Regions from separate parts of the Pseudomonas nunensis genome, predicted to be linked through region 2. Evidence: predicted binding sites of a transcription regulator. Region 2 holds the regulator's gene; the other holds the start of a gene.
What was found. The regulator FliA, encoded in region 2, starts transcription of late flagellar genes. The targets are predictions, from matches to a motif close to CTAAAGTTTNNNNNNNNNNNGCCGNTAA.
Positions count from the first base shown of each region.

Region 1: NK667_RS01665 (flagellar protein MotY) is a predicted target of FliA. The motif match lies at 1,895-1,922, and genes of this name have one in related genera.

Region 1 covers NZ_CP101125.1:351,828-356,167, reverse strand. The annotation lists gene NK667_RS01670 (argininosuccinate synthase) at 1-794, opposite strand, end outside; gene NK667_RS01665 (flagellar protein MotY) at 923-1,831, opposite strand; gene pyrC (dihydroorotase) at 1,989-3,035, shown strand; gene rnt (ribonuclease T) at 3,032-3,709, shown strand; gene NK667_RS01650 (peroxiredoxin) at 3,785-4,340, opposite strand, start outside.
Region 2 covers NZ_CP101125.1:4,381,102-4,385,441, reverse strand. The annotation lists gene flhF (flagellar biosynthesis GTPase FlhF) at 1-1,137, shown strand, start outside; gene fleN (flagellar synthesis regulator FleN) at 1,254-2,084, shown strand; gene fliA (RNA polymerase sigma factor FliA) at 2,081-2,821, shown strand; gene NK667_RS19140 (chemotaxis response regulator CheY) at 2,990-3,361, shown strand; gene NK667_RS19135 (protein phosphatase CheZ) at 3,384-4,172, shown strand; gene NK667_RS19130 (chemotaxis protein CheA) at 4,226-4,340, shown strand, end outside.

The DNA of each region.
Region 1 (4,340 bases), 3.3 Mb from region 2:
TTCTCGACGATGTCGAGACGGCCGATGCCGTGTTCGCCACCGATACGGTTCAGGGTCGCCAGCACGGTGGCCGGAGTCATTTCGACGCCGTCCAGCGCGACGATGTCGCCGTTGCGGTAGGTCAGTTCGAGGTACTGAGCCTTGTCTGGAGCCTTCTCCGGGGAGACGGTCCATTTCCACATGTCTTCTTCGTGCTCGGTCCAGGTGTCTTCCAGCACGCCGCCTTCATAGGAGATGTGCAGCAGGTTGGCATCCATCGAGTACGGGGATTTTTTCTTGCCGTGGCGCTCGATCGGGATGTTGTGCTTTTCAGCGTAATCCATCAGCTTTTCACGGGAGAGCAGGTCCCACTCGCGCCAAGGGGCGATCACTTTCACGCCTGGCTTGAGTGCGTAGGCACCCAGTTCGAAACGCACCTGGTCGTTGCCCTTGCCGGTCGCGCCGTGGGAAATGGCGTCAGCGCCGGTTTCGTTCGCGATTTCGATCAGGCGTTTGGCAATCAACGGACGAGCGATGGAAGTACCCAGCAGGTACTCGCCTTCGTAAACGGTGTTGGCACGGAACATCGGGAACACGAAATCACGCACGAATTCTTCGCGCAGATCGTCGATGTAGATTTCTTTTACGCCCATGGCCTGAGCCTTGGCGCGGGCCGGTTCGACCTCTTCGCCCTGACCCAGGTCAGCGGTGAAGGTCACTACTTCACAGTTATAAGTATCCTGCAGCCACTTGAGGATCACCGAAGTGTCCAGGCCGCCGGAATACGCCAGAACGACCTTGTTTACGTCCGCCATGCCATCACTCCACGGGGTTTACGGAAAGCCGTGAAGTCTACCGCTCATACGGAATAATTTACAGTACCGCGACAGCTTATGACGACGAAGCGACAGATTCTTACGAGAGCGCGACGATGACCGCCGAGTCAGGATGTAGCCGCCGCGCCTGCCGAAGCAGTGGCCGGCGCCGTCGGTTTCTCGGTCGGAGCAACCCGCTCAAGACGCACCGCGACCCGGCGATTCTTGGCCCGGTTGGTCGCATTGGTGTTCGGCGCCAGCGGGTAGCGTTCGCCGTGGAAACGCATGGTGATCTGCGATTCCTGGATGCCATTGGCCTTGAAGAAATCCATCACCGCCAATGCGCGGCGGCGTGACAATTCGCGGTTGGTCAGGCGATTGCCGCTGTTGTCGGAGTGACCGTCGAGTTCGATGTGATTAACCGTCGGATCGGCCTTCATGAACTCCAGCATGACCTGCAGCTTGGCCTTGGCCTGCGGATCCAGATCGACACCTTCGCCGGGGAAACCGACTTCGGATTGCTTCACCTGCTCGAAATTCTGCGGCAACAGCTTGGCCACACAACCCTGATAATCATTGAAAGCCTTGCTGAACTTGACCGGCAGCAGGCGAACTTCAGACACCCGGCCATCGCCGGACGCGCGCCGGATCACCGGGCTGCGACCGTCCATCAAGCCACTGATCAGGCGCCCGGCCTGCACTTGCGAACTGTTGAACAGCACGTTGCCGCTGCCGATGTTCACCGACCCCAGGTTGATGTCGCCACGTCCCGGTTGCCATGGCGCAGCGGCCGCCAGCAAGGTCGCGGAGCCACCGCCAATCACCGAGTTGTAGGCTTTGAGACGAAAAATCGCCTGCTCACCCGCACGACGCACGAACTCGCCGGAACCGAAATCGGTAATCGGCTGGGCCAGTCGGCATTCGAACTTATCCCCTTCGACCGTCCACTCAATGCTCTCCAGACGGGTCTGGAAAGTGAGCGCCATCGCGGGAAGGCTGGCAAACACACTGAGCAAGGCTAAATAACGCTGGCGCACGGGAGGCTCCACTGGCTTCTACAACAAAAAGACCGACACATACGTTTACGGCATACCTATTGGATATCGGAAGCTTGCTGCAAAACTTGATAGCGAGTGCCTGAGAGAGTCTTTTCCGGTAGCATTCCCCTCAGTTTGACCCGCCTGGAATCCCCTCATGTCCGACCGCCTGACCCTGCTGCGTCCCGACGACTGGCATATTCATCTTCGCGATGGTGCTGTTTTGTCCAATACCGTTGCGGATGTCGCGCGCACCTTTGGTCGCGCCATCATCATGCCCAACCTGGTACCTCCGGTGCGCAACGCCGCTGAAGCCGACGGCTATCGCCAGCGGATTCTCGCTGCACGCCCGGCCGGCAGTCGTTTCGAACCGCTGATGGTGCTGTACCTGACCGACCGCACCCAGCCCGAAGAAATTCGTGAAGCCAAGGCCAGCGGTTTCGTTCACGCCGCCAAGCTGTACCCGGCCGGCGCCACCACCAACTCGGATTCTGGCGTCACCAGCATCGACAAGATTTTCCCGGCGATCGAGGCCATGGCCGAAGTCGGGATGCCGTTGTTGATCCACGGTGAAGTCACCCGTGGCGATGTCGACGTGTTCGATCGCGAAAAAATCTTCATCGATGAGCACATGCGCCGTGTGGTCGAGCGTTTCCCGACGCTCAAAGTGGTGTTCGAACACATCACCACCGCCGATGCCGTTCAGTTCGTCAACGCGGCTCCGGCCAACGTCGGCGCAACCATCACTGCTCATCACCTGTTGTACAACCGCAACCACATGCTGGTTGGCGGGATTCGGCCGCACTTCTACTGCCTGCCGATTCTCAAGCGCAACACGCACCAGGAAGCCCTGCTCGACGCCGCCACCAGCGGCAGCGAGAAGTTCTTCCTCGGCACCGACTCGGCGCCGCATGCCCAGCATGCCAAAGAAGCCGCTTGCGGCTGTGCCGGTTGCTACACCGCTTATGCTGCGATCGAGATGTACGCCGAGGCCTTCGAACAGCGCAATGCGCTGGACAAGCTCGAAGCCTTCGCCAGTCTCAATGGCCCGCGCTTCTATGGCCTGCCGGTGAACACCGATCGCATTACCCTGGTCCGCGAAGAGTGGACCGCCCCAACCAGCCTGCCATTTGGCGAGCTGACCGTAATCCCGCTGCGCGCCGGTGAAAAACTGCGCTGGCGCCTGCTGGAGGAACACGCGTGAGTGAAGACCATTTCGACGACGAACAGGACGGTCAAGGCGGTGGAGGCGGTCCTCGTCATCCAATGGCTGCCAGATTCCGTGGCTACCTGCCGGTTGTCGTCGACGTAGAAACCGGTGGTTTCAACTCGGCCACCGACGCCCTGCTGGAAATTGCCGCGACCACCATCGCCATGGATGAAAAAGGGTTTGTTTACCCCGATCACACCTACTTCTTTCGCGTAGAACCGTTTGAAGGCGCGAACATCGAAGCGGCCGCCCTGGAATTCACCGGGATCAAGCTCGATCACCCGCTGCGCATGGCCGTGAGTGAAGAAACCGCCCTGACCGATATCTTCCGCGGCATCCGCAAGGCCCTGAAAGCCAACGGTTGCAAGCGGGCGATCCTGGTCGGGCACAACAGCAGCTTCGACCTGGGCTTCCTCAACGCCGCTGTCGCGCGCCTGGACATGAAACGCAACCCGTTTCATCCGTTCTCCAGCTTCGACACTGCAACCCTCGCTGGCCTGGCTTACGGTCAAACCGTGCTGGCCAAGGCCTGCCAGGCAGCCGATATCGACTTTGACGGTCGCGAGGCTCACTCGGCTCGCTACGACACCGAGAAGACGGCCGAGCTGTTCTGCGGCATCGTCAATCGCTGGAAGCAAATGGGCGGCTGGGAAGACTTCAACGACTGATCCGGTCGAAGGGTTTTATCCCGCCCACAAAAAAACCGGCCTCGCGGCCGGTTTTTTTATGCCTGACGCTTGGGCTTACAGCGCCGCAGCGTGCTCGGTCAGGTAAGCCGCAACACCTTCGGTGGAAGCGGTCATGCCTTTGTCGCCTTTTTTCCAGTTGGCAGGGCAAACTTCGCCGTGCTCTTCGTGGAATTGCAGTGCGTCGACCAGACGGATCAGCTCTTCCATGTTACGGCCCAGTGGCAGGTCGTTGATGATCTGCGAACGGACAACGCCTTTGTCGTCGATCAGGAATGCGCCACGGAAAGCAACGCCGTCAGCGGACTGAACGTCGTAGGCTTTCATGATTTCCTGCTTGATGTCAGCAGCCATGGTGTAGCGAACCTGGCCAATACCGCCATTGTTCACCGGGGTGTTGCGCCATGCGTTGTGGGTGAAATGCGAGTCGATCGACACAGCAACCACTTCAACGTTGCGCGCCTTGAAGTCAGCCATGCGGTTGTCCAGAGCGATCAGCTCGGACGGGCAAACGAAGGTGAAGTCCAGTGGGTAGAAGAACACCAGGCCGTATTTGCCTTTGATAGCCGACGACAGGGTGAAGCTGTCTACGATCTCGCCGTTGCCGAGTACG
Region 2 (4,340 bases):
ACCCAGTCGCGCATCGTTACCGCCCAGGCCGAACTGAGCCTGCGTGGCGAAGGCGAGACCAACGGCGACAAGACCACCAATCGCCAGTTGTTCGCCGGCCTGCCGTTGACCGCTGCCGAGCCGCTGATCGAACCAACGTATTCCGAACCTCGTCGTGCAGCGCCGGCCCCTGCGCCAGCCGCCGGCGGTGTCGACCCACGGGCTTTCGACTCGATGCGTTTCGAGCTCAACAGCCTGCGCGAATTGATGGAAGTGCAACTCGGCTCGCTGGCCTGGAATCAGCTGCAAGGCAGCCGTCCGGCCCAGGCCAACCTGTGGCGTCGCCTGCAACGCATCGGCTTGTCCGGCCCGTTGTCCCGCGACCTGCTTGCACTGATTACCGATATTGAAGAACCTCGTCAGGCTTGGCGCATGTTGCTGGCGCACCTGGCGCGGATGATCGCCACACCGGAAGTCGAGCCACTGGAAGAGGGCGGTGTGATTGCCATGGTCGGCCCTGCCGGCATGGGCAAGACCACCACACTGGCCAAGCTTGCGGCCCGTTATGTGCTCAAGTACGGCGCGCAGAGCATCGCGCTGGTGAGCATGGACAGCTACCGCATCGGCGCCCAGGAACAACTCAAGACGTTGGGCCGCATTCTTAATGTGTCGGTGACCCACGTCGATCCGGGCCAGTCCCTGGTGCAGGCGCTGGATCCATTGCTGCGTAAACGCGTGATCCTGATCGATACCGCCGGCCTTCAAGCCAGCGATCCGGCACTGCGCATGCAGCTCGAAAGCCTGGCCGGTCGCGGGATCAAATCGAAAAATTATCTGGTCTTGGCAACCACCAGCCAGAAACAGGTTCTAACCGCTGCTTATCACAGCTACAAGCGGTGTGGGCTGGCCGGCTGCATCCTGACTAAACTGGATGAGACGGCGAGTCTGGGCGAGGTGTTGAGCCTGGCCATCAGTCATGAATTGCCGGTGGCTTACCTCACCGATGGCCCACGGATTCCAGATGATTTGCATCTGCCGCGGCGTCACCAGTTGGTCAGTCGCGCGGTCAGCGTGCAAATGCAGGAAGAACCCAGCGAAGAAGCCATGGCTGACATGTTCGCTGATATTTACCACAGCCCGACCAAGCAGGTTGGCTGAGGTACTAATGAACAGTTTTTGTACCTACATCGATGGTCTGCCATGCATTGTTCAGTTGATGAACGCGCAGCCAGTAATGTGGCCTCCGTCTATGCAAGACAAGGTAAAGAAATAACATGGGCAGCATGCATCCCGTACAGGTGATCGCGGTGACCGGCGGCAAAGGTGGCGTCGGGAAGACTAACGTGTCAGTGAACTTGTCCCTGGCTCTAGCAGAGCTTGGCCGGCGCGTCATGCTGCTGGACGCCGATCTGGGTCTGGCGAACGTCGACGTTCTGCTGGGACTGACGCCCAAACGTACCCTGGCCGACGTGATCGAAGGCCGCTGCGAGCTGCGCGACGTTCTGTTGCAAGGCCCCGGCGGTATCCGCATCGTGCCGGCCGCGTCCGGCACTCAGAGCATGGTGCATCTGAGCCCGGCCCAACACGCCGGCCTGATCCAGGCTTTCAGCGATATCGGCGACAACCTCGACGTATTGGTGATCGACACTGCTGCGGGTATTGGTGACTCGGTAGTCAGTTTTGTTCGCGCAGCCCAGGAAGTGTTGCTGGTGGTGTGTGACGAGCCGACGTCGATTACCGATGCCTACGCCCTGATCAAATTGCTCAACCGCGACTACGGCATGAACCGCTTCCGCGTCCTGGCCAACATGGCCCAGAGCCCGCAAGAAGGTCGCAACCTGTTCGCCAAGTTGACCAAGGTCACGGACCGCTTCCTCGACGTCGCCTTACAATACGTCGGTGCTGTGCCTTACGACGAAAGCGTGCGCAAGGCCGTGCAGAAGCAACGTGCTGTCTACGAAGCCTTCCCGCGCTCCAAGTGCGCCCTGGCCTTCAAGGCGATTGCCCAGAAAGTCGACACCTGGCCGCTGCCGGCCAACCCGCGCGGGCACCTGGAATTTTTCGTCGAGCGTCTCGTGCAACAGACCGCAGGACCCGTCCTATGACAGCCAGTGGCTACAACCTCTACAAGAAATCGGCGCGTGATTCGCAATACGAGCTGATCGAGCGTTATGCGCCACTGGTTAAACGCATTGCTTACCACTTGCTGGCGCGTTTGCCGGCCAGTGTCCAGGTGGAAGACCTGATCCAGGCCGGGATGATTGGCCTGCTTGAAGTGTCGACCAAATATGACGCCAGCAAAGGCGCGAGTTTCGAAACGTACGCGGGCATTCGAATCCGTGGCGCGATGCTCGATGAAGTACGCAAGGGGGACTGGGCACCACGTTCGGTCCACCGCAATACCCGTATGGTCAGCGACGCAATTCGCTCGATTGAAGCTAAAACCGGCCGTGACGCTAAAGATCACGAGGTTGCGGCCGAACTCCAATTGAGTCTCGACGATTATTACGGGATTTTGAACGATACCTTGGGCAGCCGCCTGTTCAGTTTCGACGACCTGTTGCAGGACGGCGAACACGAAGGGCTGCACGAGGATGGCGCCAGTGCTCATATGGAGCCGTCGCGCGATCTGGAAGATGAACGTTTCCAGGCTGCATTGGCGGACGCGATTGCCAATTTGCCGGAGCGTGAGCGACTGGTGTTGGCGCTGTACTACGACGAAGAGCTGAACCTCAAGGAAATCGGTGAGGTCCTGGGTGTCAGCGAATCGCGTGTCAGCCAGTTACACAGCCAGTGCGCGGCCCGTTTGCGGGGGCGTTTGGGGGAGTGGCGAGCGCGCTGAAGGCAGTGTGGGGACACTGCGAACGAGGCTGGTGTGGTGTTGAACTGCAGCGGTCTCGATCTGTTGTGCTCCAGACAGTCATTTGAGTGCTTTGCCGGATTGATTGAAATGGCGCGTCCAGGTGCTGGGCGCGTTTAAGACTGCTTGGAGGTCGAATTGGACAAGAACATGAAAATCCTCATCGTTGATGACTTCTCAACGATGCGGCGGATCATTAAAAACCTGTTGCGTGACCTTGGGTTCACCAACACGGTCGAGGCTGACGATGGCACCACTGCCATTCCGGTTCTCAACAGCGGCAGCATCGACTTTCTGGTAACAGACTGGAACATGCCTGGCATGACCGGCATCGACCTGCTGCGCCACGTGCGCGCCGATGAAAAACTCAAGCACTTGCCAGTGCTGATGGTGACCGCCGAAGCCAAGCGCGAGCAGATCATCGAAGCGGCCCAGGCCGGTGTTAACGGCTATGTGGTCAAACCCTTCACGGCCCAGGCGTTGAAAGAAAAAATCGAAAAGATTTTCGAACGCATCGGTTGAGCAACTGCGCCACGGGGGAGCTATGGAGCATAACGAATCTTCACAGGGCGATTTTGAATCGACCCTGAAAAAACATGCGGTCGAACTGGTCGAAAGCCTTGAAAAAGGCAGGTTCGGCGACGCTGTGCAACTGATCCATGAGCTCAACCAGACCCGTGACCGCGGCCTGTATCAGGAAGTGGGCAAGCTCACTCGTGAGCTGCATAGCGCGATCGTCAATTTCCAGATTGACCCGAACATGCCGCAAGCCGAGGAAGTCTCGCAGATCACGGATGCCACTGAGCGTCTGGGTTATGTGGTCAAGCTGACCGAGGCCGCTGCCAACCGCACCATGGACCTGGTGGAAAACGCCACGCCGCTGGTCAATGGCCTGAGCCAGGAAGCCCAGGCCTTGAGCACTGACTGGGGACGCTTTATGCGTCGCGAAGTCGGGGCTGAAGAGTTCCGTGAGTTGGCCCGGCGGGTCGACGGTTTCCTGACGCGCAGCAGCGAAGAAAATCGCGTGGTGTCGAGCAACCTGAACGACATTCTGCTGGCTCAGGATTACCAGGACCTCACCGGTCAAGTGATCAAGCGCGTGACCCAATTGGTCACCGAAGTTGAAAGCAACCTGCTCAAGCTCGTGCTCATGGCCAGCCAGGTAGACCGCTTTGCGGGTATCGAACATGACCGTGAAGCGATGCTTGCTGAAAAAGATCCGCAAAAACATCTCTCTCAGGGTGAAGGTCCGCAGATTCATGCCGATAAAAGAGAAGACGTTGTGTCCGGTCAGGACGATGTGGACGATTTGTTATCCAGCCTAGGATTTTAGAGTTTTAGCATTTTAGGTTTTTTAGGTTTTTAGACCTTGGGAGCACCCCCTTAATGAGCTTCGGCGCCGATGAAGAGATCCTTCAGGATTTCCTGGTTGAGGCCGGCGAGATTCTAGAGCAACTGTCCGAACAGCTGGTCGAGCTGGAAAGCCGACCAGATGATGCGG